DNA from 2 places in the Neisseria sp. GT4A_CT1 genome. Region 1 is predicted to be linked to the other one. Evidence: riboswitches for the same ligand, from Rfam matches in the RefSeq annotation. Region 1 holds a riboswitch; the other holds the start of a gene.

Region 1 (15,407 bases):
GTTGCCGCAGATTGAGTCTGTGGTGACGGACGAGACGGATTGGGTGGCGAATTTGGCAAACACGGCGGCGGTTTTGAAGGAGGCGTTCGGCTGGTTTTGGGTGGGTTTTTATTTGGTCGATACGCGTACGGACGAATTGGTTTTGGCGCCGTTTCAGGGACCTTTGGCGTGTACGCGGATTCCGTTCGGGCGCGGGGTGTGCGGTCAGGCTTGGGCGAGGGGCGAGACGGTGGTCGTCAAGGATGTCAACGCGCATCCCGACCATATTGCCTGTTCGTCTTTGTCGCGTTCGGAAATTGTGGTTCCGCTGTTTTCAGACGACCTCTGTATCGGCGTGTTGGACGTGGACAGCGAACATCTGGCGCAGTTTGATGAAACGGATGCTTTGTATTTGGGCGAACTGGCAAAGATTTTGGAGAAGCGGTTTAAGGCTTCGCGTCAGGCGGCTTGAGACCGAAAAAACGGGCGGGCGGCGCGCGCTGAAGTTGGCGCGGCGGGAGTGTGGTTTTATAATGTCTGCCATTGCTAAAACAATTATTTAACGGAGCACAAAATGGATTTTGAAAAAGCGCGGTTCAACATGGTCGAACAGCAAATCCGTCCGTGGGATGTATTGGATTTTGACGTTTTGGACGCGTTGGAGGAAATTCCGCGCGAGCGTTTCGTGAGCGAGTCTTTGCAGGGCTTGGCGTATGCCGACATGGAGCTGCCGCTTGCCAACGGACATAAGATGCTCGAGCCGAAAATCGTAGCGCGGTTGGCGCAGGGTTTGAAGCTGACCCAAACCGATACGGTTTTGGAAATCGGCACGGGTTCGGGCTATGCGACCGCACTTTTGGCGAAACTGGCGGGTAAAGTGGTTTCAGACGACCTCGATGCCGAGCAGCAAAACCGCGCCAAAGCAGTGTTGGACGGCTTGGCTTTGAACAATATCGATTATGTGCAAAACAACGGGCTGACCGAGCCTTCCGCGGGCGCGCCGTTTGATGCGGTTTACGTCGGTGGCGCGGTGGACCGTGTGCCTGACGTATTGAAAGAACAGTTGAAAGACGGCGGCCGCATGGCAATCATCGTCGGCCGCCGGCCGGTACAGCGCGCGCTGCTGATTACGCGCAAGGGCAACGAATTTGAAGAAAAAGTCCTGTTCGACACGCTGGTCGCGCATTTGGACGACAAAGAAAACCGTCCTTTCGGCGATTTCGATTTTTAATCTTTTGAAATCAAAGGTCGTCTGAAAACCAGCCGGACATGGCGAAACGTTTTCAGACGACCTTTCATCGTTTCCATCATTTCACATACACAATATCATGACGATCCCGCAACTCACCCCGTTGCAACTGCAACAATGGCAGGAAGAAGGCCGCGCGTTCCATCTGCTGGACGTGCGCACCGACGAGGAAACAGCCGTCTGCGCCCTGCCTGACGCCATCCATATCCCGATGAACCTGATTCCGCTGCGCCAAAACGAGCTGCCCGACGACGATTTGCCGATTGTCGTTTACTGCCACCACGGCATCCGCAGCCTGCATACGGCGATGTATCTGGCGGACGCGGGTTTTGAAAATCTGTTTAACCTGCAAGGCGGGATTGATGCTTGGGCTTTGCAGGTGGATGGGACGATGGCGAGATATTGAGATTTCTAATAGGAAAGGGCGGTAGGGCATGGCTGCCGCTTTTTTGTATGCAGATGATCCGAATATCAAAAATCCTGAAATCCGTTTGTCGGTTTCAGGATTTTTGTTTGGGTACTGTTTTTCAGACGACCTTGTATGCAGGGGTCGTCTGAAAACCTTTATCCTTGGGTATTGGGTTTAATCCATCAACGTTGAAACCAATTGCCAAGGGTTTAATGATTCAGGCGTTTTGAGCTTCCCGCTGCCAAAGGGTTTTTTGGGCGAAAACCAGTTTGTTGTCTGTAAATTTCACGTTTTCCAGACGCAACGACCAAACATCGCTTTTCATCGCGCGGGCAAGCGGATGGGCTTTGTAATAGAGGGCGAGCGCTGCTTTTTTCTCTGTTTCGTCGGTCAGCAGTTGCGCGCTGGCCGTCAGCTGTATGCCGTTGATTTTGGCGATATTTTCCGGCTGGCCTGCGATGGTTCCGGCGATGTTCGGATTTTTCAGCATCAGGCTGCCGTGTTTGGAACGTGCCGAAGTCAGGACAATCAGCCTTGCTTGCGCTTCATCGGGCACATAAAAGCAGCAGGCGCTCCAAATTTCGCCGTCTGCGGCTGCCGCAATGCTGATCACATGGTTGGCGTGTAGGAATTTGATGATGTTGTTGGGGATGGGCTGCATGATGGATTTCAATTGAAAATGGTTCGGAAAGCTTGGATTAAAAACTTTCCGAACCGTTGTCCGTTTAGCGTTTCATTTCACTTTCAATGGCGCGGATATTGGCCTGACGGTCGTTGACGGCTTGGGTCAGGCGGCTGATTTTTGCCTGATCGCCTTTTTTCTTGGCGACATTCAGTTGCGCCTGCGCCCTGACCAAAGCCACTTGTTCGTTGCGGACTTCGTTTTCCAAGATTTGCTTGCGGGTCAGTTGCGGCTTGGGTTTGGATGCCGGCAAGATGGGTGCGGGCAGGATTTTGGCTTTGCGGTTCAACTCGGCGGCGCGGGCTTTGGCTGCTTTCAGGTCGCCGACGGAAGTCGCTTCGCCAAGCTTGCCGTTGCGCAATTTGATGTCCAAACGGGGATTGGCGGCTTCTGCCGTGTTGGTTACGCTGCCGCCCGTCGTGCGCGGCAAGACTTTGATGTCGCCCGGCTCGGGAGCGGCTTCCCCGAGGGCTTCTTTCAGGTCGACACGCTCGGGTACGGCCCTGCCGGCTTCTTCAGGGCTGACGTTTGCAGTGCCGTCCGTATGGGATTCGGTGCAATCGTTGCCGATTTTTTTCTCGGTAAATACTGCGTTGCCGTCCACTTTGCAGATATAGCCGGCTTGTGCGGAGAGGGCGGCGCTTCCCAGCCCGAAAGCCAAAATCAGTCGGTAAAAAATCGGTTTCATCTTTATTTCGGTATATGGCAAAGGTTTTGATTATACTATGCAGCCAGTTATAACGAATCAACTTATTTCAAACAAGGTAAAATTTTCCGATGCCGCCTATCATTTTGAGGCGCTGCACAGGGATATCGTGGCGCAAACCTAAACAGGCTGCGGCGATTATTGGGTTAAATATATTGGTTAGGCGGCTGGCGGGGTAGGTGTTCCTCCGTTTCGGCTGCTCCTTAGTTTAAATAATGTCCATTTTTCTATTTTCAAACAACGATGACAAATTCTTTCCTGATTGCCGGCGTTGACGAGGCAGGGCGGGGGCCTTTGGTTGGCAGCGTGTTTGCCGCCGCCGTTATCCTGCCGCCGTCTTACCATTTGCCCGGTTTGACCGACTCTAAAAAACTCAGCGAAAAAAAGCGCGATACATTGGCGGTCTTGATTAAAGAACAAGCGCTGGCATGGTGTGTCGCGCAAGCCGATCCGCAAGAAATTTTCGAACTGAATATCCTTCATGCCACGATGTTGGCAATGAGCCGCGCCATACACGGGTTGGCGATCAAGCCCGATAAGGTGTTTATCGATGGTAACAGAGTGCCGAAGGACCTTGGCGTGGATGCCGAAGCGGTGGTCAAAGGCGACAGCAAAATCATGGAAATTTCGGCGGCTTCCGTTTTGGCGAAGACCGCGCGCGATGCCGAGATGTATGCGTTGGCGGAACGTTATCCGCAATACGGTTTCGACAAACACAAAGGCTACGGCACGGCGCAACACCTCGAAGCCTTGCAGCGATACGGCGTATTGCCCGAACACCGCCGCGATTTCGCGCCCGTGAAGGCGTTGCTGGCGCAGGGCAGGTTGTTTGAGTGAGGGCAGAATGGATTAAAGGTCGTCTGAAACGTTTCAGACGACCTTTTCTTTACATCCCGTTACAAAGCCGTGTATGCTTCGCGTTTAGACGGATGTGAAACAAATATCAACGGCCAAACCAGTTTTGATATTTGTGTGTTGTTTCATTTCACTGTTCTCCTTATCAATAATCTTATCAACCGTACCACACATACTATTTATGGACACTATTGCACGAATCAGCCACTTTGTCGGCAAAACCTTCTCATTTTGGGCAGCATTGTGCGCCGCCGTTGCTTTCTTCGATCCCGAATTGTTCAAATGGGTACTGCCTTACATCACTTGGCTTTTGGGCATCATTATGTTCGGCATGGGGCTGACGCTGACGCCGTCAGATTTTAAAATTGTCGCCAGTCATCCCAAAGCCGTCCTTATCGGCGTGGCAGCGCAGTTTATCATTATGCCGCTGACTGCCTATTTTTTGGTCAAGTTGTTAAATTTGCCTGCTGAAGTTGCCGTGGGAGTGATTTTGGTCGGCTGCTGTCCGGGCGGTACGGCTTCCAATGTGATGACTTTTTTGGCGCGCGGCAACGTTGCCTTGTCCGTCGCAGTTACATCGGCTTCCACCTTGCTGGCTCCGCTGCTGACGCCTGCTATTTTCCTGCTTTTGGCAGGTGAAATGCTCGACATCAATGCGCAGGCGATGTTTGTTTCCATTGTTCAAATGGTGTTGCTGCCCATCGCGCTCGGCGTGGTTGCACATACTGTGTTCCGCAAACAGACCGAACGCGCTACCGCTGCCTTGCCTTTGGTTTCTGTCGTTGCCATTGTGCTGATTATCGGTGCGGTCGTCGGCGCGAGCAAAGGCAAAATCATTGAGAGCGGACTGTTGATTTTCGGTGTCGTGGTGTTGCACAACGCCATCGGCTACCTGCTCGGCTTTTTCGCAGCCAAAATCTGCAAGCTGCCGTACGATGCGCAAAAAACGCTTGCCATCGAAGTCGGTATGCAGAATTCCGGTTTGGGTGCGGCATTGGCGGCCGCGCATTTTGCCGCAGCCCCTGTCGTCGCCGTACCCAGCGCGCTGTTTAGCGTGTGGCACAACATTTCTGGCTCGCTGCTCGCATCTTATTGGTCGGCGAAAGCAGATAAAGAATCGAAAGCGGAATTGTCCGATTAAAAGAGTTCGGCAAAGGACAAAAGGTCGTCTGAAAACTTTTTCAGACGACCTTTTTCACATACCTGCAACACGCTATTTATAGTGGATTAACTTTAAACCAGCACGGCGTTGTCTCGCCTTGCCGTACTATCTGTACTGTCTGCGGCTTCGTCGCCTTGTCCTGATTTAAAGTTAATCCACTATATCAATACTCCGCCGAATGCCAAAACGGCTGCCCTACGGTCGGTGTACTGGCTTGCGCTTTGGTACGCGCTTCAACCGGTTCGGCTTCAAATGCCAGCCGTCCGGATTCGACGGCGAGTGCAAAGGCGCGCGCCATGTTGACGGGGTCGCCGCTGCGGGAAACGGCGGTGTTCAGCAATACGCCGTCAAAACCCCATTCCATCACTTGCGCCGCCTGCGAAGGCAAACCCAAGCCCGCGTCGATAATCAGCGGCGTGTCGGGCAGGCGTTCGCGCAGGACCTTCAGCGCATAGGCGTGAACCGCGCCCAAACCCGTGCCGATCGGCGCCGCCCACGGCATCAGCGCCTGACAGCCCGCGTCAAGCAGGCGGCGGCAGGCAATCAGGTCTTCGGTGCAATAAGGCAGCACTTTGAAGCCGTCTTTAATCAGGATTTCCGCCGCTTCGACAAGCTGGAACACATCTGGCTGCAACGTGTCGTCGTCGCCGATGAGTTCGAGTTTGATCCAATCGGTTTCAAACACTTCACGCGCCATCTGCGCCGTCGTTACCGCTTCCTGCACGCTTTGGCAGCCTGCTGTGTTCGGCAGCACCGGGATACCGATTTCTTCCAAAAGCGACCAAAACCCCTGACCGTGCGCCTCGCCGCCGCTTCCCGCGCGGCGCAGCGAGACGGTAATCATCGCGGGACGGGCAGTTTGGACGGATTGTTTGAGGATTTCGGGGGTCGGGTAGGCCGCCGTGCCGAGCAGCAGCCGTGAAGGGAAAGTTTCTCCGTATAGGGTGAGCATGATAGGTTCCTTTTGTCCTGATTTAAATTTAATCCACTATAACGTTGTTTTGGGGACAGGGGTCGTCTGAAAAGGCAAAACCGCCTAGCCGCCGACCACCGGACGCACGATATCGACTTTGTCGTTTTCGTTCAAAACCGTTTCCGCATATGCGCCTTTGGCGACAAATCCGGTATTCACCGCTACGGCAAAAGGCTTTTGCGGCGCGGTTTGGGCGATGAGGTCGGCGATGGTTGTGCCGTGAAGTTCGGCGGGTTCGCCGTTTAAGATGATGTTCATGGTTTCTCGATATTTCGTAGGTAAGTTTCTTTATTCGCGATGCGCCTGTGCTTGCTTGAACCCGTCGCCCCATTCCTTCAATGCCGTCAGCACGGGCGCAAGCGTTTTGCCGTAGTCGGTCAGGCGGTATTCCACTCGTGGCGGGACTTCGGGATACACAGTACGCAAAATGATGCCGGCAGCCTCCAACGCACGCAGTTGCGCGGTCAGCGTGCGCTGCGACACATCGGGCAGGATGCGGCGGATTTGGTTGAAGCGCAGCGTGCCGTCCGTGTGCAGGCGGTAGAGTATCGTGCCTTTCCATTTGCCGCCGATGACGGAAAGTGCGGCTTCCACCGAACAGCCTTCGGCGCAGTCGTAGCTTGGGTGCGGTGTGCGGGGCATGGCAGTATCCTTTATGTAACTATCTGAAAAACAAGTGCGTTCTTGTTAATGGTGTGCTTCAGGCGCATGATACACGCTTTCAGACGACCTAACAGGAGAACCTTATGAAAGCCATCGGTTTCAACCGTCCTTTGCCCGTTTCCAACCCTGAAGCCCTGCTCGACATCGAACTGCCCGAACCCGAGCTGCGGCCGCACGATATTTTGGTTGCCGTGCAGGCGGTTTCAGTCAATCCTGTCGATGTGAAAGTTCGGGTGGCACATACGCCTGCGGCAGGGCAGTACCGCGTATTGGGTTACGACGCGGCAGGCATTGTTCAGGCGGTCGGCAGCGAAGTGCGGCATTTCAAAGTCGGCGACGAAGTGTATTACGCGGGCGCCATCAACCGCCAAGGTTCGAACGCACAATTACAGGCGGTGGACGCGCGCATTGCCGCCAAAAAGCCGCGTTCGCTGGATTTTGCCCAAGCCGCCGCGCTGCCATTGACGGCGATTACCGCATGGGAAACGCTGTTCGACCGATTGGACGTGAACAAACCCGTGGCAGGCGGCGCCAATGCGCTGCTCTTAATCGGCGGCGCAGGCGGGGTCGGCTCGCTTGCCATCCAGTTTCTGAAAAAGCTGACCGACATTCAAGTCATCGCCACCGCTTCCCGCCCCGAAAGCCGCGCGTGGGTGAAGGAATTGGGGGCGGATTTCGTCATCAACCATCATGAAAACATGGCGGAACAGGTTGCCGCGTTAAATATTGGCGCGCCGTCGTTTGTTTTTTCCACCAACCATACCGACCGCCATCTGCCGCAAATCGTGGAACTCATCGCCCCGCAAGGCAGAATCGCACTGATTGACGACCCCGAAACGTTGGACGTGAACCCGCTCAAAGGCAAAAGCCTGTCGCTGCATTGGGAATTTATGTTTACCCGTCCGCTGCGCGAAACGGCAGACACCGAACGGCAGGGCGAAATCCTGGCCGAAACCGCGCGGCTGGTGGATGAAGGCATCATCCGCCCGACCGCCACCCAAATCCTGCACGGCATCAATGCCGCCAACCTGCGCCACGCCCATGAGATGCTGGAACGCGGAGATATGGTCGGCAAACTGGTGGTGGAAGGCTGGGACAACTGAATCCACCGATTATTCTTTGCGCCGTTATGCCGGCGTCTACCTGTATAGCATCTGAAATAACGGCAATCGAATATCCTAATTGAGCAGGTCGTCTGAAATTTGGCTTTCAGACGGCCTTATTCATCCCACAAAGCCTGAAACGCTTTAACCACCGCTTCGGGATTTTCCGCTTCGGTAACGGCGCGGACGACGGCGAGTGAAGAAACGCCGGTTGCCAGCACATCTTCGGCGTTGTTCAAATCGATGCCGCCGATGGCGACGACGGGCGTGCCGCGTGCCTGTTTCACATATTCGCGCAGTTTATCCAAGCCTTGCGGGGCGGTGGGCATTTGCTTGGTCGTGGTCGGGAAAATCGCGCCGCTGGCGACGTAGCTGGGGTGTACGGACAGGGCGCGGTCGAGTTCGGCGACGGAGTGCGTACTCAAACCCAAACGCAAACCGGCGGCGGCGATGGCGGCAAGGTCGGCGGTGTCCATGTCTTCCTGTCCGAGATGCACGCCGTATGCGCCCGCTTCTATCGCCTCGCGCCAGTGGTCGTTGATGAAAAGCTGCGTGCGGCCGCCCCGACAGGCGGCGACGCAGCGGGCGATTTCGCGTTTCAATTCATCACCGTGCAGGGTTTTGCAGCGCAGTTGCACCGTGTCGGCACCTGCTTTGACCATGCGCTCCACCCAATCGGCAGTGGGAACGACGGCGTAGAATTTGAGCGGGGATTTTAGGGGCGGGAAGGTCATGGGGTGTCCTTTTAAGTTATCGCTGATGGCGTTCCTGCAGGCGTTCGGTATGCGCCCGCAGTTTTTCGCCGTCGGCTTGGTATTCGTTTGAAGACAGCACGGCAGTTGCCGCTTCTATTTCCTGCGGCAGCAATAAGGTCGTCTGAAAACGTCTGATATAGGATGCTGCCTGTCTGATACGGCAGACATTCGGCGGCATTTGCGTTTTCAGTTCACAATCGCCGAGGAAAACCACCATCGAATGAAATTTTTCTTCCGGCAGTTGCAGCAGTTCGGATAATGCCTTGATGTGTGCGTAATTCTGGCGCAACGGATTTTGAAAGTAGTGTTTCTGCTTATAGACGACTTGTGTCCATTTCGATTGCTTCTCGCTGCCGAAAATCCAACCTGTGTAATTCTTGGTTTCCATGACAAATATCCCGAAAACCGAAACATAAATATGGTCGATTTGCGTCGTGCCGCTGCGGGACGGAATAATCAAATCATGAAATTCGATATAGGTTTCTTCATCCAAATCTTTTCCGATTACTGAACGGACTGCCCGTTCGCCTATGCGTCCTTTCACTTTGGGGTTTTGGAGCAGCGCTTTCAAAAGAAGCAGGGGAATGACGAGCAGGAAAATCCAAAAGATACCTGACAGGTTTCCTATTGCTTGTTCAATCATGACGTTTTCCTTTTTGTTTTATTGTTTAATGAAAGTGAGCCTGGTATAGCCATCTGATGAGGTCGTCTGAAAACATCGAGTATTCACATTCATGCCGTAAAGTAGAAGACGGGTGATACTTGATTGGAAGCTCCCCCTTCTTATAACCAACGGCGAACGCGCCGACAGTAAGACTCGTACTCTGCACCGAATTTCTGCGCCAAAACGCGTTCTTCGGGCATGATTTGAAAGCGTGTCATATAGGCAACAAATGCAACCAAAAACAACCATGGCAGCGGGTGCGCCAAATAGCCCGCCCATGCAACCAGCCAGCAGCCCATACCCGCATACATCGGGTTGCGGCTGAAACGGTACACGCCGTCTGAAACGAAGTGTTCAGTTTGTTCGGGGTTGAACGGGCTGACGGTCGTGCGCACACGGCGAAACGCCCACACACCTAATATGCCTAACAAAGTCCCAAACGCCATCAAAACAACCGACAGCAATATAGGAAAGCGCGGCATTATGTCAGCCAGCGCAGAAACTTGGGCAGAAATGTACATCAACAACGCACAAATAAAACATATCGCCGGCGGCGGAATTTTGGTTTCTAAATTCATATTGTTACCTTTATAAAACTGATAGCGCGACGTTTTCAGACGACCTCAAACTTATTTTTCAATATACGCCAAACCGCTTTCTTCATCACGTTCGGGCACGTCTTTTCCGTCAAACAGTGCCACTGCCAATCTGACGGCGGCGGCGGTTACGGCGGGGGAAATCATGAAGCCGTGACGGAAAAGGCCGTTGATTTCAATCAGGCGTCGGGCGCGGCTGTAACGGATTTCGGGGTTGTGGTGGTTGAGCGTGGGGCGCAGGCCGGTGGCGATTTCGAGGATGTCGGCTTCGCCGAAGGCGGGGTGGACGGCATAGAGTGCGGATAAAAGTTCCAACCCGGAACGCACGCTGGCGGGGGCTTGGCTTTCGCTTTCGATTTGGGTCGCGCCGATAATGAAGACGTGGTTTTCTTTCGGGGCGATGTAGAGCGGGTAACGCGGATGGAGCAGGCGCACGGGGCGGTTGAGCGTGATTTCGGGTGTATAAACCCGCGCCACTTCGCCGCGTATGCCGCGCAAGGTGCTGGTGTGTGCGGGGGATTGGTTCCACGCGGTTTTTGCGCCGTAGCCGCGGCAGTCGATCAGCCAGTCGTATTGGGCTTGCAGGTCTTCGGGGACGCATTCGTGTTCCCAATGGCAAGGGACGTTCAGCCCGTCCAAAGCGTCGGCAAGTGCAGACAAGATTTGCTGTCCGTCGAGCTGGCCTTCGGTCGGCAGGTAGATGCCGTCTGAAAAACGTCCGCCGAGTTGCGGTTCGCGTTCGGCGATTTCATCGGCGCGCCAACGGACGATTTCGTCATCCGCTACGCCGCCGCGTTTGAGGTGGCGGACGAACTCGCTGGATAAAGGTTTGTCCTGCCCGTGCCACACGATCAGGCTGCCGTTTTCCTGCATCATGGTCGGCGTTTTCAGACGACCTCGGATGTTGTGCCACAGCGGAACACTTTGCCTGCCCAGTTTGATGACTTCAGGCGTGGCTTCGACCGCCTCCGAAGCAGGCGCGAGCATGGCGGCGGCAACATAAGCGGCGGCGTGTTCGCCTTTGCGCCCGCCCTTGTCAAAGAGGGCAATGGATAAACCTTGTTCTGCAAGTTGTAAAGCAGTCAGACGGCCGCAGAGGCCGCCGCCGAGAATGGCGATACGGGGCATGGTGGATTCCTTTGCAGTGTTTGGGCAGTCGGGAAGACGAAAGACAAGACGGAAGCGGAATCCACCGAATGGCGGGAAATGCGAGAAAGGGAACGGAAGCCTGAAAAGGCGTTTGACAGCTTGTTTCCTACGCAGGCATTACCCCGACAGGTTCTACGGATTCCGCTGATGCGGTCTCAGCTGTTTGCGGGAACAAGCAGCACTCCGACAAGAGGTTTCCAGTTTACATAAAATCGATTGCTTTGGCAAAGTCAGGTCGTCTGAAAAATGGGTTTCGTATTTTCAGATGACCTGTTGTAAGGTGTTTTGGGTTGGTTGAGGAAATGGCGTTAGGGAGAAGCGCATTGGCATTATTGATATATACTGTCGCCAATGAACAAGGGGCTTTGCGATGAAATTCGTTTTTGCGAAAAGCGCGCCGAAGTAGGTTTATTTATAGTGGATTAACTTAAATCAGGACAAGGCGACGAAGCCGCAGACAGTACAGATAGTACGGCAAGGCGAGGCAACGCCGTACTGGTTTAAGTTAATCCACTATAAATCAGGATTGGATTGTCAGGATTACCATGTTTCAGCTTGCCTATTTTCAAATGGTCGGTGCCGGTAAAGCACGCAATCAGGATAACTTGTTTGACGGCACGGCGGTGCGTCAGGTCAGGCTGCACAAAACCCGTGTGTCCGAGGCGGACGATGCCGTGCGGCTGGCCGTGGCCGACGGCGTATCCAGCAGCCCCGCCGCGCATCTTGCCAGCCGGTTTTGGTTGGATGCCTTCGTGCGCGAGGGCGATGCGGAAGGGCGTTTCCTGAGAAGGTTGCACGGCAGCTTCTGCGACACGCTTGCCGAGGAATATTTCGGCTCGTCCTCGACTTTCGCTTCGGCGGTCGTCAAGGCGGACGGTTTGTGCCGCATCTGCAATGTCGGCGACAGCCGCGTTTACAATATATCGGCAGAGGGGCGTTGGCGGCAGGTAAGCCATGACCACACGGTGTTGGCGGATTTAATCGAGCAGGGGGAAGCGCGGGCAGATACGGAATACGCCGATATGTACTATGCTTTGGCGCACTGCCTGATAGCGGATGACGAAGAAACCCATTTCAAAATTTTTACCGATTCATTTACTCTGCAAAGAGGCGAGGCAGTTTTGGTTTGTTCTGACGGGCTGCACGACGCGCTACCTCATGAACGCTTGGAAGCATTATGGAACGTCTCCCCGTCTTTGCTAGATAAGTTGGAAGCCTTACGCCGGGCAGTAAAAAGGGTTCCCTATCATGACGATTGTTCGGTGGCGGTATGCCTGCGGCAAGGATAGTGAACCAATCCCAAAATCGGTTACGCAGTTTCTTGAGAGTATTTCAAAGGATTGGGGTAAAGGGTCGTCTGAAAAGGGATGCTTAGATCAATTTATATATACCGCATCACATATTTCAACCATCTCATCAACGCCGCCAGCAGTATGCCGATCGACAATCCCACCAAGGCTGCCTGCCACGTCCATTTGATCAGTAGCGCGCTGACCAAACCGCCGATTGCGCCGCACAGATATTTGTCGCGCCGTTTGAATTCCATCGTCTGCTTGGCTAAATCTTCTTCGATAAACCAAATTGCGAAGAGAGTAGCCAATGCCAGACAGAAGCCGATAATAGGGAGCCAAGGCGTATCAATGTGGCCAAGGGCTTTATCCAGAATCATACCCCCACCGTACATCAGTCCGAGAACAGTGGCGATAACCAGCAATATCACATAGCCCGCCATGTTGCCAGTGGCGAGCCAGTCAAGAATTCGTTCGCATAGTTTTTTGAGAAACTTCATGGGGTTTTTTGTGTTGGTAAGTGCAGAATGCTGCTTTTGTTTGAATCAGTAATCAATCTGTTGAAACATAAATTGCCTAATAAGCAATTGCAATAATCAAAAATTTTATTTTAAATTATAAATGTGGTAATGGTATTGCCAGAGCGGGATTGATATAATTTCCAGCTTGCAAAGAATAGCTTGGAGAAGTCTGATGCACCAAACCTACAACGAAAATTCCCGCGTCAAAATCCCTGCCGTTTTGCACCTGATGCGGTTGGGCTACGATTACCTTTCGCTCAAAAACGAAAATTGGGACAAAAAAACCAACATCTTCCCTGACATCTTTATAGAAAGCCTCTGTCGCATCAATCCTGATTTGTCACCGGACGATGCGCGCCGCTTGCTCGCCGACATACGCCTAGAGCTGGATAACGAAGACTTGGGGCAAAAATTTTACGAACGCCTCACCAATCAATCCGGCGGCAAGAAGCTGATCGACTTCCAAAATTTCAATAACAACAGCTTCCACGTTGTAACCGAATTGCCCTGCATCAATGGCGATGAAGAATTCCGCCCCGACATTACCCTGCTGATAAACGGCATGCCCTTGGTCTTTATTGAAGTCAAAAAACCCAACAACAAAGGCGGCATCGGCGAAGAGCGGGAACGCATGGGCAAACGTGCGACAAACCCTAAATTCCGCCGTTTCATCAACATCACCCAATTCATGATTTTTTCCAACAACATGGAATACGACGACGGCGCAACCGATCCGGCGCAAGGCGCGTTTTACGCCTCGTCTGCTTACGGTAAGCCCGTGTTTAACTATTTCCGCGAAGAGCATAAATTAAACCTTGCCGAGTTATTGAACACACTTTCAGACGACCTCGAAAATGCCGTCCTGCAAGACAATAATCTGCCCGTTATCAAACACAGCCCCGAATTTATCAGCAACAAATCACCCGATACGCCGACCAACCACATCCTGACTTCGCTGCTTTGCCGCGAACGCCTCGCCTTTATTCTGCAACACGGGCTGACGTACGTTAAAAGTAACCAAGGCGCGCTGCAAAAACACATCATGCGTTATCCGCAGCTATTTGCCACTCTCGCCATTGAAAAACATTTGGCAAACGGCGGCAAAAAAGGCGTGATTTGGCACACCCAAGGCTCCGGCAAAACCGCGCTTGCCTATTACAACACCTGCTACCTGACGCACTATTACGCCAAACAGGGCATCGTGCCGAAATTCTATTTCATCGTGGACAGGCTCGATTTATTGAAACAGGCGCAGCGCGAATTTACCGCCCGCGATTTAGTCGTCCATACCATCGACAGCCGCGAAGCCTTTGCTGCCGACATCAAATCCGCCCAAACTTTGCATAACCACGCAGGTAAAGCGGAAATCACTGTCGTTAACATCCAAAAATTCCAAGACGACCCCGATGTTGTCGCCCGTAACGACTACGACCTCGCCATCCAGCGCGTCTATTTTCTTGATGAAGTACACCGCAGCTACAACCCCAAAGGCTCGTTTCTTGCCAACCTCAACCAGTCCGACGTAAACGCCGTTAAAATCGGGCTGACCGGCACGCCGCTTATCGGCGTAACCGCAGGCAACGTTAATACCCGCGAGCTCTTCGGCGACTACATCCATAAATACTATTACAACGCCTCCATCGCCGACGGCTACACCCTGCGCCTGATTCGCGAGGCCATCAGCAGCCAATACAAAGCCGAATTGCAGGCTGCATTGGCGCAGCTTGAAGTCGAAAAAGGCGGCTTTGACCGCAAAGAAATCTACGCCCATCCGCATTTCGTCCGCCCGATGCTCGATTACATCTTGGACGACTTCGCCAAATTCAGAAAAACCAACCAAGACGAGAGCCTCGGCGCCATGGTCGTTTGCGACAGCTCAGAACAGGCGCGGCAACTCTTTGACCATTTTCAGACGGCCTCAGACCACAATCTCACCGCCGCGCTGATACTGTACGACGTCGGCACTAAGGACGAACGCGACCAATGGGTCAAAGATTTCAAAGCAGGCAAAACCGACATCCTGTTTGTGTACAACATGCTTTTGACCGGCTTTGACGCGCCGCGCCTGAAAAAGCTCTATTTGGGCAGACTCATAAAAGCCCATAACCTTTTACAAACCCTGACCCGCGTCAACCGCACCTACAAATCTTACCGTTACGGTTATGTTGTTGATTTTGCAGATATTGAACGTGAATTCGACAAAACCAACCGTGCCTATTGGGACGAACTTTCGAACGAATTGGGCGACGAAATCGGCAGTTACAGCCAGCTTTTCAAAACGGCAGAAGAAATCGAACAGGAAATTGCAGACATTAAAAACGCCCTGTTTGATTTCGATACCGAAAACGCCGAAGAATTTTGCCGCCAAATTAGCCAAATAGCAGACAAAAAACAGCTGCTCGCCTTAAAAAAAGCCCTGCAAACCGCCAAAGAGCTGTACAACGTCCTGCGCCTGCAAGGCAGCCATGAATTTCTCGCGCATCTGGATTTTGACAAGCTCAATCTGTTGTACCGCGAAACCGTCGCCCGCTTGGATACCTTAAACCTTGCCGAAAAACTACAGCAAGGCGACGCCGCCCATTTGCTCAATGAAGCGCTGGAAGACATTTACTTCCAATTCGTCAAAATCGGCGAGGCGGAACTCAAACTGGC
Region 2 (15,407 bases), on a different contig from region 1:
AACGAAAGGCAGGACGCTGGAAGATATCAACGGATAAACGCCGTTTTGCCCGTTGATGAATGATGTATAGCAAACATACTTAACTTTAAATACAGCATGTCATCAAATTCCGTCATTCCCGCGCAGGCGGGAATCCATCGTAAAACTTAAGAAACCCTAATTTGAAAAACAGTTTCTAAAATTTAAAAATGGATTCCCGCCTACGCGGGAATGACGGGGTCGGAAGCCCTGAAGTATCGAAAGTTAATTATGTTTGCTATAAAAGGCTGTCTGAATGGTTTTCAGACGGCCTTTATCTTTAAACAACCGAAAAACGGCGTGATTTCTTCGACGGTTTCAATAAACAGCCCTGCCTCGGCAAGCAATTTTTCCAGTTCGGCGAGGGAGCGGAAGCGGTATTCCGGCGGAGTGTTTTCCTGCATTTCCCGCCAAGTGTAGATGTGGTTTTCAAGCAGATAGGGTTTGATTTGCCGTTCGTAAACCTCGTGCGGGACGGTGTGTTCCAGCAGATAACGGTACACGCGGTCAAACTTGGCCGCATCCTGTCCGGCGTCAAACAGTATCAGCTCGTCCGCCATCAGCCACTCTCCGTCAGGCTTCAAGAGACGGCGTATGGTTTTCAAGGCCTGCGGCAGTCTGTCCGGCGGGATTTGGTGCAGGAACAGGGAAGTCAGTACCGTATCGGCGGCATACCCGGGCAAGTCTTCCCGCCCGATTTCACCCTCTACCAACCTGATTTCCGAATGCCCCGCCCAAGTCTGTCGGGCGGCGGCCAAGTTGGCTGCATCCGCGTCGATTCCGACAATATCCGCGTATTGTCCGACAAACGGCGCAAACGATTTTCCCGTACCGCAGCCCAAGTCTGCCAGGCTGCCGCCTTTGCGGGACGACAGGCGGTACAGCGTCTGCGCCAGCAGCGGGGTCGATTCAAAGGTATCGCGCCCGTCGGGCATGATTGTGCGTTCCACATAGCGGGACAGGGTTTGCGTCCATTGTTGTGCCTGGCTGTCCATGACCGGCTCCTTAAAAAAAACGGATAGACTTTGGTTTTAGGCCGTCTGAAAAGCCGCCCTACTCCGCCCAAATTACCGTTTCCGACGCATCACGGCGCGGTTTCGGAGAAATATCGCGCACACGGTAGCCGAAGGTTGCGGCGACGGACAATCCGTAATGTTCAGGGTCGAGCAATCCGTCTTCGGCAAGGATTTTTTCCACTACGGCATACTCCATGCCTTCGATGGCGCAAGAATCAATGCCGAGCATTGCTGCGCCGGTAAGCATATTGCCCAGCGCGATGTAGGTTTGCTTGCTTGCCCAGTCAAACAGGGCGCGTTCGTCGTCGGCGATGGGCATATCGTGGGTTTGGAAACGGCGGTAGCGTTCAAATGCGCCCGCCCGCTCTTCGGCAGTCAGACCGCGTCTGTCCATCAATTCTTCAAAAGCGGGGCTGTCGTAGCGGGCATGTTTTCGTGCCAACAGGAAAACGACGTGGCTGGCATCCGAAATGGAAGCCTGCATCCCCCAGCGAAGGGTTTGATTTTTTCGCGCAAAGCTGCGTTCTGTACGACCACAAACTGCCACGGCTCGCAGCCGACGGAGCTGGGCGAAAGCCGTCCGAAGTCAAGGATGGCGGCAAAATCTTCGGCACTGATTTTGCGCGCAGGGTCGTAGTAGCGGACGGAAACGCGGCGTTTGAAAATTTCGAGGGCTTGTTCGCGGGTCAGTATCATGATGATTCCTTTGATTGAGTATGGAAGGGGCTTCCTTTCGGACAATCAGAATGGTCAAACGTTCGCAAAGATTGCAACACCAGCGGCAGCGAAACCGTTTGACGGTTGTGTGCAGAAAGGTAGGCGGCGTTAATCAGCTCCAGCGATTTCAAGCCTTCGCGCCCATCGACAATAGGCTCGGCTTTGCCGCGCAATACATCGACAACATTCCGATAATACAGCGGATGCCCGAAACCGTACACCGACGTGGTTTCGTAATTGGCGGTTTTGACCTGTTCGTCGTAATCGCGCTCGTCGGCAAAATTCCACTCCTGAATTTCATTCACCGCCATACCGCCGATGCGTACCGTGCCGGTTTCGCCCAAAATGGTAATCGAGCCTTCGAGGTTTTTCGGATAGGTACACATGGTCACCGCCATCGAGCCGAGCGTGCCGTCGCGCCAACGGAGGTTCATCACGCCCGTGTCTTCGGCTTCAATTTTGCGGTGGGTCGCAATCATCGCCTGCACTTCCGCCACCGGGCCGATGAGCCATTCCATCAAATCGACGTAGTGGCTAGCCTGATTCATGAATGCGCCTCCGTCCATCTTCCAAGTGCCGCGCCAACCGCCCCCTTGGTCGTAATACGACTGCGGGCGCGTCCAAAAAACATTCAAATGCACCATATAGATTTTGCCGAAGCGTTGTTCTGCGACCGCGCGTTTGAGCAGTTGCAGCGTGGCGTTCAGACGGTTTTGTTTCACGACAAACAAACGTTTGCCCGCTTTGTCGGCAGCTTGAACCATAAGTTCGCCGTCGGCAAAGCAGGTTGCCATCGGTTTTTCGGTGACGACGTGAAAACCCGCTTCCAACGCCTCAACCGCCTGTTCGGGATGCAAGCCGGACGGCGTGGTGATGACGATTACGTCGGCATCGGTTTCTGCCAGCATGTCGGTATAGCGGGCATAGCCTTTCGCGCCGGTACGCTTGACCGCCGCTTCAAGCGCGGCAGGATCGATGTCGCACACGGCAACGAGTTCGCAATCTTCTTGCAATACCTCAAACGAGCCAAAATGGTTGTTGGAAATACGGCCGCAGCCGACTAAGGCGAATTTGATTTTGCGGTTTTGAATGGCTTCAGACATTTTCAGACGACGTATATAGTTATAAAAAACGGAAAAAGATTATAGATAAATCAGCCCTCAACCGATACCTAAAATCATGAAAAATTTGACGGGGCGGCAGGATATGGGTGTGCTTTCCGCCGTCGGCCCTTTCCTTTCAAACTCAGGCTGATATGAAGTTAATTTACAACAAATGCGTATCGTGGTTTATAATCCTACTCTTACGAAACAGGGGTGCTGCCTGATGTTCAGGCGGCTGAGAAATACCCTTTACACCCGATCGGGATAATACCTGCGTGGGGAGTTTTCACGGATTCTGTCTTTCAGACGACCTTTTTTGATATTGGGGTCGTCTGAAAAAGCAAAACGCTCCTGTTTCTTCTTTTCAAACGAGAAAACAGGAGCATTTTTTATGACTACGCCAAAGAAAACCGCCAAAACTTCCGGCAACGAAGCGCGCGAGCTTGCCGACTTGAGCGAAGACATCGGCATCCGCTTCAAATATCCGAACTCCGAACGCGTATATCTGCAAGGCAGCCGCGAAGACATCCGCGTGCCTTTGCGCGAAATCCGTCAGGACGACACCTACACGGCGCAAGGCACGGAAGCCAACCCGCCGATTCCCGTCTATGACACCAGCGGCGTGTACGGCGATCCGGCGGCACACATCGACCTGAAACAAGGCCTGCCGCACGTCCGCACCGCATGGCTGGACGAACGCGGCGATACCGAAATCCTGCCCAAGCTTTCCAGCGAATACGGCATCGAACGCGCACACGATCCGCAAACCGCCCATCTGCGCTTCAACCAAATCACCCGCCCGCGCCGCGCCAAAGCAGGTCGCAACGTAACCCAGCTTCACTATGCGCGCCGCGGCATCATCACGCCGGAGATGGAGTTTGCCGCCATACGCGAACGCATGAAGCTGGACGAACTTTTCAGACGGCCCGAATACGCCAAACTCTTGAAACAGCACGCGGGGCAAAGTTTCGGCGCAAATATCCCGACCCACCCCGACCAAATCACGCCTGAATTCGTGCGCCAAGAAATTGCCGCCGGACGCGCGATTATCCCCGCCAACATCAACCACCCCGAACTCGAACCGATGATTATCGGCCGCAACTTCCGCGTCAAAATCAACGGCAACTTGGGCAACTCCGCCGTAACCTCCAGCCTGACCGAAGAAGTCGAAAAAATGGTGTGGTCGCTGCGTTGGGGCGCGGACACGATTATGGATTTATCCACCGGCGCGCATATCCACGAGACGCGCGAATGGATTATCCGCAACGCGCCCGTCCCCATCGGCACCGTGCCCATCTATCAGGCTTTGGAAAAAACCGGCGGCATTGCCGAAGATTTGACTTGGGATTTGTTCCGCGACACCTTAATCGAGCAGGCGGAACAAGGCGTGGACTATTTCACCATACACGCGGGCGTGTTGCTACGCTATGTGCCGATGACCGCCAACCGCCTCACCGGCATCGTATCGCGCGGCGGCTCCATCATGGCGAAATGGTGCCTCGCCCACCATCAGGAAAACTTCCTCTACACGCATTTCGACGAAATCTGCGAAATCATGAAAGCCTACGACGTGTCGTTCAGCCTCGGCGACGGCCTGCGCCCCGGCTGCATTGCCGATGCCAACGACGAAGCGCAGTTCGCTGAATTGCACACCTTGGGCGAATTGACCGGCAAAGCGTGGGAACACGACGTACAAGTCATGATCGAAGGCCCCGGCCATGTGCCGTTGCAACGCGTCAAAGAAAACATGACCGAAGAGCTGCAACACTGCTTTGAAGCGCCTTTCTACACACTCGGCCCGCTCGTTACCGACATCGCCCCCGGCTACGACCACATCACCTCAGGCATAGGCGCGACCAATATCGGCTGGTACGGCACAGCCATGCTCTGCTATGTTACCCCGAAAGAGCATCTCGGCCTGCCCGACAAAGAAGACGTGCGCACCGGCATCATCACCTACAAACTCGCCGCCCACGCCGCCGACCTCGCCAAAGGCTGGCCGGGCGCACAATTACGCGACAACGCTCTGAGCAAGGCGCGTTTCGAGTTCCGCTGGCGCGACCAATTCCGCTTAAGCCTCGACCCCGAACGCGCCGAGAGCTTCCACGACGAAACCCTACCTGCCGAAGGCGCAAAAATCGCCCACTTCTGCTCAATGTGCGGCCCCAAATTCTGCTCGATGAAAATCACGCAGGAAGTACGCGACTACGCCGACAAGCAAAAAGCCCAGCGGCAGGGCATGGAAGAAAAAGCGGTCGAGTTTGTGAAGAAAGGGGCTGAGATTTACAGTTGATAAAAAGGTCGTCTGAAAAGTTTTCAGACGACCTTTTTCTATTTCCTGAACTCTTCCCTGACGATGTCCAGCCAAGCCCTGAGCGCGGGGGTGGGACGCTGGTGTTTTTTCCACGCCATGGTCAGTTGCCAGCGGATTTCGGGTTCGGTCAGCGGGACGGCGGCGAAGGTGTCGGGGTTGATTTTGCGGGCGTAGTATTCGGGCAGAAGGGCGATACCCATATGGTGCGCCACCATGTCGGCGAGCAGATCCCATTGTCCGGTGCGGCAGACGACGTTGGGGGTGAAGCCTTGGCTGCGGCAGGCGGTTTGGATGGTTTCGTTGAGGGAAAATCCTGAGCCGAAGAGGATAAACGGTTCGTGTTGCAGGCTTTTGAGGCTGAGGGCGGCATGGCGGGCTTGGGTGCGCGGCATGAGGACGACGAGCGGGTAATCGCACAGGACGATGCTGTCGAAGTCTTCGTGAACGGGGGCGAGCAGTTGTCCGGCGTCGAGTTCGTTGTTGCGCAGGGATTGCTCGATGGCGAGCGAACCTTGTTCGAGGAAGGTCAGTTCGATGCCGGGCCATTGGCGGCGGAAGCGGAACAGGGCGTTGCTGAGCAGGTCGCTGCCGAGCAGTGCCAAACCCAGCCGCAGCGTGCCGCTTTTGATGTGGCGGTAACCGTCGATGCGGGCGAGCAGCAGGTCGCGTTCGTGCAGGAGGTTCAGCGCGTGGCGGTACACTTCTTCGCCGATGGGTGTGGTGGCGACCTGGCGTTTTTTGCGGCCGTTTTCTTTAACCAGCAGCGGCACACCCAGCTCTTCTTCCAATGCCTGTATGGTTTTGCTGACGGTGGGTTGGGTCAGGTTGAGTGCGGATGCGGCGGCAGAAAAACTTTGCAGGCGCACGAGTTCGGCGAAACAGTGCAGGCTTTTGAAGTCCATTATTCCTCTCATGCATGATTTTGATGCAGATAATTCATATTATGCGCAAACTGCGTCCTTATAATCAAGCCTTCGTTTTGGATTACGGATGGATAAACCTTATGGATACGCTGACGCGATTTTTTCAGACGACCTTGCAGCTTGCCATGGTCGGCTTGGTGTGGCTGGTGTCGGATTTGATGGTGCGCTTTGCCCATCTGCCTGTTTCTTCGGGCGTATTGGGGCTGTTTTTGATGCTTGCGCTGTTGGGTTTGGGCGTGATTAAAACCGGCATGGTCGAGCGCGGCGCGAAATGGGTTTTGGGCGAGTTGGTGTTTTTCTTTATTCCGATTATGGTTTCCGTATTGCAATACCGCGATTTGCTTCTTTCCGAAGGTTGGCGGCTGGTGCTGACGATTGCGGTCGGCACTGCGTTGGTGATGATCAGCACGGCGTTGACGCTGAATTTCTGCTACCGCTGGAAACGCCGCCTGTATAAAAAACTGCACGCCTGATAGGGAACAAAAATGGATTACGCCGCGCTTGCCTGCTTCGCTTGGACCTGCTTCGCCTATTTTATGGCGAAAAAAATCTACCGCAAAAAACCGCTGATGATTTTCTCGCCCGTCGTGACCGTCTCGGTCAGCACCATCGTCCTGATGCTGCTTTTGGGCATTTCCTACGACACTTACCACAAATACACGCAAGGCATCGTTTTCCTGCTCACGCCGGTAACGGTCGCCTTCGCCATTCCGATTTATGAAAACCGCGAGGTCATCCGCCGCCAGCTTCCCATCCTGTCGATAGCGATTTTGGTCGGCATGTTCGTCGGCGTGGCCAGCGCGTTTTTGATGGGCAATATGTTCCACTTCGACAGCGAAGTCACCAACAGCCTGATGGCGCGCTCGATTTCCACGCCGTTTGCCGTCGTATTGGCAAGTGAAATCCACGGCTCGGCGTCGCTGGTATCGCTATTCACCATCATCACCGGCTTCGTCGGCATGATATTCGGCGATTTGTTTTTGGCGTTCACCCGCATCCGCTTCCACACCGCCAACGGTGTCGCACTGGGCAACGCCGCCCACGGCTTCGGCACTTCCCGCGCCGGACAACGCCACGAAACCGAAGGCGTGATGGCGAGCCTGACCATGATTTTGGCGGGGCTGTTTATGGTCATCATCGGGCCGAGCATGGTGCATTTGGTGGTTTGGCTGATGGGCTGAACGGCAGTTTTATAGTGGATTAACTTTAAACCAGTACGGCGTTGCCTCGCCTTGCCGTACTATCTGTACTGTCTACGGCTTCGTCGCCTTGTCCTGATTTAAATTTAATCCACTATACAAAGATATTGGCAACGTCGTCTGAAAAGCCGTTTACAGGTTTTCAGACGACCTTTTTTTGAGTTTGCCGCGGATATAAACGTTGACAATGACAAAATATTAATACTATGCTGAAGTATTACTCACTAGCGGATATATTATGCAAACGACTCATCCGAACCCATCCCTCCGTCTCAACATCATCGGTACAGGCAAAGGACTGCCTTCGCGGCTGGTCCCTTCCACCGAAATCGACGCCCTGCTCGGCATCAAAGAAGGCCGCACCGAAAAACTCAGCGGCTTGGCGCAACGCTACTTTCTGGCGGATGACGAATCTGCCGATGCGATGCAGCTTCAAGCCGCAAAAAATGCGCTGGCGGCGGCAGGCATCACGATTGACGATGTGGACTGCGTCATCAACGCTTCGGGCATCGACCGTCAATGCATTCCCTTCAACGCCGCGCATACATTACGGCTGCTGAAGCCCGCTCGCCCGATTGCCGCATTCGACGTCAACATGACCTGTTTGTCGTTCTTACGCAGCTTGGATTTGGCGGATTCGCTGTTACACAAATATCCCACCATTTTATTGCTCAGCTGCGATGTCGCCTCTGTCGGCTTGGACTGGAACGATTTTCACAGTTCGACCATTTTCGGCGACGGTGCGGCGGCGGCAGTCATCAGGTCGTCTGAACGCGGCGGCGTGCTGACGAGCAAATTCGAGGTACATCCCGAAGGCTACGAATTTTGCACCATTCCTGCGGGCGGCTATGAAAACCATCCGTCCAAACATCCTGAAAGCTATGTCTCCCAAGCCTATTTCCACATGAACGGCAAAAAGCTCTACAAGCTTGCCGCAGAAGCCATACCCGGCTTTTTGGATGAAACTTTGGCGCAGGCAGATTTGACGTTGGCAGACATAGACTGGATCGTTCCGCATCAGGCAAGCCGCGGCGCTTTGCAACACATCATCAGTCGTCTGAAACTCGATCCGGCTAAAATCGTCGATATTTTCAACACCCACGGCAACCAAATCTCCGCCTCCATCCCCTCCGCGCTGCACCACCTGCTGACCGACTTCCCCGTCCGCTCGGGCGATAAAGTTTTGCTGTTCGGCACATCCGCAGGCGTGGGCTTGGGCGCACTGGTTTGGGAAAAACCATGAAAAAGGCCATCGTCACCGGCGCGACCGGCGGACTGGGGCGCAACCTTGTGCAGACGCTGCTTGCCCAAGGCTGGCAGGTAGCCGCCTGCGGGCGCAATGCCGAAATCGGCAAAATGCTGGATACGGAATTTCACGCCTTCGATTTGTCCGACCGCAATCAGACCCTGAAGGCATTTTCCGATGCCGATATCGTGTTCCATTGCGCCGCACTGTCCTCGCCATGGGGGCGTTACGAAGATTTCTACCGCGCCAATGTGACCGCCACGCAAAATGTCTTAGCGGCGATGCGGCACCACCATATCGGCAAGCTGGTACACGTTTCCACGCCCAGCATCTATTTCGACTACCTCGACCAGCATAAAGTCCCCGAAACCTTTATCAGCCGCCACTTCGTCAACGACTACGCTTACACCAAATTCCTTGCCGAACAAGAAGTTGCCGCCGCCACCGACCTCTCCAGTGTCATCATCCGTCCGCGCGGCATTTTCGGCGAATACGATACCGCCGTCCTGCCGCGCCTGCTCAAAATCTCCGAAAAAGGCTTTCTGCCGCTGATTCGGCGCAGCGGCCGCGAAGCAGGCGGCGCATTAGTGGACGTTACCTACGTCGGCAACGTCGTCCATGCCCTTCTGTTGGCAGCTGAAGCCGATGTCCCCCGCGCCATGCCGTTCAACATCACCAACGGCGAACCGCAAACCATCACCGCACTCTACCGGCAAATCATCGATACCCTGCATCTCGGATGTCGTCTGAAACCCGTCTCCTACCGCCTGATTGACAGCGTTGCCCGCCTACTGGAAACGCAGGCACGGCTGACCCGTTCCTTTCGCGAACCCCTCGTCACCCGTTATAGCATAGGCACGATTTCTTTCGACCAAACCCTAGACATCAGCCGCGCCCGTTCGCTGCTCGGCTACGAACCCCAAATCAGCGTTGCCGACGGACTGCGGCAATACGCCCGCTCCTTGAAAGGCTGAAGCTATGGACATCCGTTTCTACCACACCGGCTACTGCACCCATCCCGAATGTATGGTCGAACGGGGCGGCAGCCTGCGTAAAGCCGCCTTTCCCGCCATGACCGCCCACATCACCCACCAAGGCGGCAACCTGCTGTTCGATACCGGCTACGCGCCCCGCTTTTTCCAAGCCTGCCGCCGATTTCCCGAGAAATTTTACGCGCTGACCACGCCCGTCACCCTCAGCCAACCGACCATACGCGAGCGTTTGGGCGATGCCGCGCACGACATCAACCAAATCTTCCTGTCCCACCTGCACGCCGACCATATTGCCGGCCTCAAAGACTTCCCCGACGCGGAAATCATCCTTTCCCGCGCCGCCTACGATTTTGTTTACCGTACCGACAAACCCGAAAGCCTGACCAACCGCATCATCGAAGTCAAACAAGGCTTCCTGCGCGAGCTGTTGCCCCAAGACCTGCCGCAGCGCGCCCGCTTTATCGAAGATATGCCCGAAGTCCGCCTTGACGAAGCGTTTTACCCGTTTGAACAAGGCTACCGCATCAGTGCCGATTTGATTGCCGTCGCCCTGCCCGGCCATGCCGCCGGACAATACGGGCTGATAGCCGGAGAATTTTTCCTGATTGCCGACGCCGTTTGGCGGTTTGCGACCATCAGCCACAACCGCCGCCCCAACCCCATTACCGGCCTTATCGCCCAAAACCGCACCGCCGTCCAAGCCACCATAGACCGCCTGCAAGACCTCCACCGCCGCAACCACGAAATCATCCTCGTTCCCAGCCATTGCGAACCCACCTTGCGGCGCTTGGGCATGGAAGGTTTGGATTAAAGCAGGTCGTCTGAAAACCCGACGAGCAAAGCCCCTCAACCGCCCCAAAGAACACACCATGAAACCTTCAAAATGGCAAATCCTCAAATCCTTTTTCCACACACGAAACTACACGGAACGCGCCGCCCTTGAAGCACACCAGCAAAAACAGCTCGACCGCCTTTTAACGAACCACAACAGCCGCTTCTACCCCCACAGCGCCAAGCTGCAAGACTACCCCGTTATCAACAAACGCATCTTCATGCAGCATTTTGCCGACATCAACGCCTACGACATCAGCGAAAAAGACGCCCTCTCCGTCGCGCTCAAAGCCGAAGAAAGCCGCGACTTCAGCCCCGTTTTTCAGACGACCTCGGGCAAAGAAATCACCGTCGGGCTTTCCTCCGGCACCAGCGGCAACAGGGGCATATTCCTCGTTTCCCCCGAAGAGTCCGCCCTGTGGGCAGGCTATATGCTCAAACGCATGCTGCCCCGCCCCTACCTTGCCCGCCACAGCATCGCCTTCTTCCTGCGCGCCAACAGCAACCTCTACACCGCCGTCAAAAGCCCGCTGATACGCTTTGATTTTTACGACCTGCTCGAAGCCTTGGACGCGCACATCCCAAGACTCAACGCGCAAAAGCCCACCATCCTCATCGCCCCCGCCCAAGTATTGCAGCAGCTTGCCCAGCATCCCGACCTCGCCATACACCCCAAAAAAATCATCTCCGTTGCCGAAGTTTTAGAACCGCAAGTCAAAACCCGCATCGAACAACGCTTCGGCACGCCGGTTCATCAAATCTACCAATGCACCGAAGGCTTCCTCGCCCACACCTGCGCCCACGGCAACCTGCATCTGAACGAAGACATGGTCTATATCGAAAAAGACTGGATAGACCGCGAAAGCGGCCGCTTCGCCCCCATCATCACCGACTTCAACCGCAAAAGCCAACCCGTCATCCGCTACCGCCTCGACGACGTTTTGATTGCCAACGACGCCCCCTGCCCCTGCGGCAGCGCATTCGCCCGCATCAGCACCATCGAAGGACGCTGCGACGACATCCTCGACGCACGCACGGCAAACGGCGAACCTTACTCCCTCTACGCCGACTTCATCCGCCGCGCCATGATTTCAGACGACCTCATCCAAGAATACCGCGTCGAGCAACACGGCAAAGCCCTGCATATTTTCCTCACGCCCGACACAGAACAAACCCGCGCCGCCGCCACCCGCAACCTGGACCGCCTGTGGCAGACGCTGCAACTTCGCCCTTTCGATTACGTTTTCCAGCCGGAACAAACCCGCCCCCTGCACCAAAAACGCCGACGCGTGACGAAAATTTCCCCGCATAGCGAAAATCCGTAATTGTTTTAATGCGTTATCTTTCCAAGCAAAGACAAAAAGGTCGTCTGAAAAATTTCAGACGACCCTTCCAGTAAAAAGAAAACGCCATACCTGACCTTCCTACTTTCCGTAATATAGTGGATTAACAAAAATCAGGACAAGGCGACGAAGCCGCAGACAGTACAAATAGTACGGCAAGGCGAGGCAACGCCGTACTGGTTTAAATTTAATCCACTATACTTTCCGTAATACCTGTCATGTTAAACTTGCAGTAACGCCCAACACTCTTTCAGACGACCTAAACCTTATGCGCCACCTTATCCCCCTCTTCTTCCTATCGTTTCCGTTAGCAGCCTATGCAGGCGGTGATTCTTCAAAAGCCCAAGTCCTCAGTATTGTAGGCAGCCACGGTTACTATCAAATTTCCGTCCGCCAAATAGAACACCTAATTTATGACGATGGATGTACGACATACAATATCCGTATTACTCCTCCTAGAAAAACCTTTTGGGATCTGCTTGGTCTGAGACAAGCTGGCGACCATCCCACCGCCGAACAAACACAAGCTGCTGCCGCAGTGTTGAAACAGTATGCTGCCAATCAGCACCCGCTAGAAATCGGCTATTTAGGTGGCGGACTGTATCCTGATCCTCAGCAAAAATGCCTTTATCACGGCACTGGGATGAGGTTTTATGCACCGGACTATTTAGCCGTACGCCAAGACGCACGTATGGATCTATATCCTTATCTGACCAAACCATAAATACATCCCCGCCACAAAGTAAAAGGTCGTCTGAAAACGGACGCAGTCAGTTTATGCGGAGCTAAAACGAACTCAGTGAATCTTGAGAACAGTTTTTCAGACGACCCTTCCTAATACCAGCCAATCGAAATAAAAACCTCTCCAGCCCCAACCCGCTCGGTTCAAGCCTCATCTACTACCCGATATCGCCCCACTCCAAACCGAATTTCTGCAAATATTTGCGCAGCCTGTCGCTGTCATTGGTTTTGGCACGGCTGTTTCGGGAAACATGAAACAATGCCCTTCCCGCCTGCGCCATGTTTTGGTGTTTGCGGCATTCGTCAATCACGTTCTGCAATTGCAACTGGTCAAACAAATCCAAATTTTCCCAATCGATTTTGTCGGGGTAGTTATCCGCCTTTTCAGACGACCCCTTGTGTAAAAGGTCGTCTGAATCCGCCTCTTCAGCCCATAACCATTTGAGCCGCTCAATTTCCGCCGCTACTTGCTCCGCCTGTATCCTGCCCTGCGGGGCAAGCGTGGCCAGGCGCATGATGCTGGCGGCAAGGTCGCGGAAATTGCCGCGCCATCGGGCTTCGTTTGAATGGGCAAAGGCAAGGTAGGCGGACAGGGCTTCTTTATTGAAACGGGTGGCGCGACCGAGTTCCTGCGAAGCGAGCGCGAGCTGGTGTTCGATGTTCGGCTCGATGTCTTCGCGGCGGTCGGCAAGTGCGGGCAGCGGGTAGTTCCAGATATTGATGCGGGCAAACAGGTCTTCGCGGAAGCGTCTGGCGCGGATTTCCCGCCGCAGGTCGCGGTTGGTACCGGCAATAAGCTGGAAACTGCTTTGCACTTCCTTGTCGCTGCCGACGGGATAAAAATGTTTTTCTTCAATGGCTTTGAGCAACATGGCCTGCTCATCCAAGCCCAATTCGCCGATTTCGTCCAAAAACAGCACGCCGCCATCGGCGGTTTTCAGGTAGCCTTCACGCTTTTCCGCCGCACCGGTAAACGCGCCTTTTTTGTGTCCGAACAGGGCGGAAGCCGCGCCGTCGCCGCGCAAGGTGGCGCAGTTCACATCGACAAACTCGCCTTTAATCAAGTGGCGCACCTTTTTCAACTCGAAAATCCTGCGCGCCAGCATCGATTTGCCCGCGCCGGTAGGGCCGGAGAGCAGAATCGGCGACGGGGAATGCAGCGCGACTTGTTCGATTTCGGCAATCATGCGGTTGAAGGCGGCGTTTTGGGTGGAGATACCGCTTTTCAGGTAGCGCACCGCGTCATCGCGCACGGCGGCAAGGCGTTCGGCAAGCACATCGTAACGCGCCAAATCCAAATCGATGATTTCATAACCGCCGATATCGCCTTTCCCCATGCTGCGCCTTTGGTTTTTCGGCGGAGCAGTCTGCAACAGCACACCGGGGATTTGGCGCGATTCCACCAATAAAAACAGGCAGATTTGCGCAACGTGCGTACCCGTGGTGATGTGGGTGAGATAAGTTTCTTCTTCAGTATCAAACGTATAGCCCGCCGCCCAATCGTGCAGCTTGGTATAAACCTCGGAAAAATCCCACGGGTTTTCCAACTCCATAGGCACGAGATTGACAACGGTGTGCGGCGACACCTGCTGAATATCGGCTTTTACATGATCCGCCAGATCGCGGTATTTTTCCGCATAAAACAGCTCCATGCGGTCAAGATGGAAATCATGACGCTGATTCATGGCGACATTCGGCCGCCACTTCTGCCAACGCCCTTGACCGAAACCGCTGTCCAATACCGTACCGAGAAAGCTGACGGCGACTTGTTTTTTGGGTGCAGTATTCATTTTCAGACGACCTCTAAACGATTCTTTCCAAGACAAATGCGCCGTAACCGTCGCCCAAAGGCAGCTCGAAATCCGTATGTAAAATTTGGCGTTCCGCCTGCACGTTCTCTTTGGTTTGCGGGTTGAAGCCCTCTTTCAAGGTCGTCTGAAAATACACGCCGAAGCCGCGTTTCTGCCACGCGGGCAGTTCGTTGAAATTAATGTTATTTTCAAACAGCAAATCGTGTTTTTGAGCGCGTGTCAGCCCGCTGACGGCATCCGTGGCGCGGGACACGCTTTCGCCTTTTCTGCGCAGCATCCAATAGCAGTGGGCGTTGAGCGCGTTGCGGTGCGCGTCTTCATGCCGCCAACGGAAATAATCGACCACCAGTTTTTCGTTCGGTAAAACGCAAACCCGTGCATCAAAAGCGGCAGGTTGCCCGTGCGCTACCGAAAAGGCAGCGCTGGCTTCGCCCGCCAATACCGAAATGATTTTGCGCGTTTTGCGTTTGAACGTATCGTCGTCGCGGCGCAACAGCAGCGAAATTTCATCGCTTTCGGAATAGCCATACGCCACATTGAAACCGCACTGCATCAAATGCTGGACGGTGTGTGCCATCAGGTCGCGGAAGCGGATATCGAACGGGGCTTCAAACTGCCAAACCTCCTTAGTCAACCGCGTAAAGCCGCGCCCGTCCAAGCGCACTACGATGAAATTTTCCTGCGGCACGCAGAAATCGTAAGCGGTTTCGTATTGCCGCAGGCGTTTGTCCAAATCATCGAATCGCATCACATCTCCTTAAATATCTTATTTTCTATAAATCTATCTAAAAATATATTTTTCAGCATTCTACGCTTTTTGCCGCAAAAGACCAAATTAAAATATATTTTCTTTATATTCAATAAATTAAAAATTAATTTTGAAATTTTTTTATCGTTGGCACGCTGTTGGCTATGTTGTAAATGTAACGATGCAGCAGATGCTGCGGGAAATACAGTTCTATAGGAAAGAATTTTCCGTAAATTTTTAGCTGCCGTGTCGTTACAGGGCGAATGCCGACAAGACTACAAGGTTTCTGCAGGTTCGACTCCTGCCTCGCCTAATAGGCGTTGACGTCTTGTTTTTCTAGTCGCCCACCTTTTCTGATTCAGCAGGCAAATGCCAGCCTTGTTTCCCTGAATGGCTGATGGCTTG

Evidence for each region. Region 1 has a riboswitch for thiamine pyrophosphate ahead of HMPREF1028_RS01085 (FAD-dependent oxidoreductase). Riboswitches for the same ligand answer to the same signal wherever they lie in the genome.
Region 2: it holds a riboswitch for thiamine pyrophosphate, as region 1 does, so the genes downstream of both, thiC (phosphomethylpyrimidine synthase ThiC) here and HMPREF1028_RS01085 (FAD-dependent oxidoreductase) in region 1, are expected to answer to the same signal.

The regions. Positions count from the first base shown of each region.
Region 1 is NZ_JH164964.1:221,787-237,193, forward strand. It holds gene HMPREF1028_RS01015 (GAF domain-containing protein) at 1-451, shown strand, start outside; gene HMPREF1028_RS01020 (protein-L-isoaspartate O-methyltransferase) at 554-1,210, shown strand; gene HMPREF1028_RS01025 (rhodanese-like domain-containing protein) at 1,308-1,634, shown strand; gene HMPREF1028_RS01030 (pyridoxamine 5'-phosphate oxidase family protein) at 1,855-2,298, opposite strand; gene HMPREF1028_RS01035 (hypothetical protein) at 2,363-3,007, opposite strand; gene rnhB (ribonuclease HII) at 3,269-3,862, shown strand; gene HMPREF1028_RS01045 (bile acid:sodium symporter family protein) at 4,062-5,021, shown strand; gene HMPREF1028_RS01050 (thiazole synthase) at 5,206-5,994, opposite strand; gene thiS (sulfur carrier protein ThiS) at 6,079-6,273, opposite strand; gene HMPREF1028_RS01060 (helix-turn-helix domain-containing protein) at 6,304-6,657, opposite strand; gene HMPREF1028_RS01065 (zinc-binding alcohol dehydrogenase family protein) at 6,762-7,781, shown strand; gene thiE (thiamine phosphate synthase) at 7,898-8,515, opposite strand; gene HMPREF1028_RS01075 (nuclease-related domain-containing protein) at 8,532-9,179, opposite strand; gene HMPREF1028_RS01080 (isoprenylcysteine carboxylmethyltransferase family protein) at 9,320-9,778, opposite strand; gene HMPREF1028_RS01085 (FAD-dependent oxidoreductase) at 9,830-10,924, opposite strand; TPP riboswitch at 11,032-11,141, opposite strand; gene HMPREF1028_RS01090 (protein phosphatase 2C domain-containing protein) at 11,491-12,234, shown strand; gene HMPREF1028_RS01095 (hypothetical protein) at 12,327-12,734, opposite strand; partial or broken gene HMPREF1028_RS01100 (type I restriction endonuclease) at 12,928-15,407, shown strand, end outside.
Region 2 is NZ_JH164966.1:232,079-247,485, forward strand. It holds gene HMPREF1028_RS05820 (MFS transporter) at 1-37, shown strand, start outside; gene HMPREF1028_RS05825 (class I SAM-dependent methyltransferase) at 282-1,013, opposite strand; partial or broken gene HMPREF1028_RS05830 (NAD(P)H-dependent oxidoreductase) at 1,072-1,733, opposite strand; gene HMPREF1028_RS05835 (Gfo/Idh/MocA family oxidoreductase) at 1,727-2,854, opposite strand; TPP riboswitch at 3,054-3,153, shown strand; gene thiC (phosphomethylpyrimidine synthase ThiC) at 3,246-5,147, shown strand; gene HMPREF1028_RS05845 (LysR family transcriptional regulator) at 5,186-6,070, opposite strand; gene HMPREF1028_RS05850 (CidA/LrgA family protein) at 6,085-6,564, shown strand; gene HMPREF1028_RS05855 (LrgB family protein) at 6,577-7,272, shown strand; gene HMPREF1028_RS05860 (3-oxoacyl-[acyl-carrier-protein] synthase III C-terminal domain-containing protein) at 7,529-8,533, shown strand; gene HMPREF1028_RS05865 (NAD(P)-dependent oxidoreductase) at 8,530-9,510, shown strand; gene HMPREF1028_RS05870 (MBL fold metallo-hydrolase) at 9,515-10,339, shown strand; gene HMPREF1028_RS05875 (F390 synthetase-related protein) at 10,398-11,684, shown strand; gene HMPREF1028_RS05880 (hypothetical protein) at 11,971-12,426, shown strand; gene rtcR (RNA repair transcriptional activator RtcR) at 12,602-14,233, opposite strand; gene HMPREF1028_RS05890 (tRNA(His) guanylyltransferase Thg1 family protein) at 14,247-15,002, opposite strand.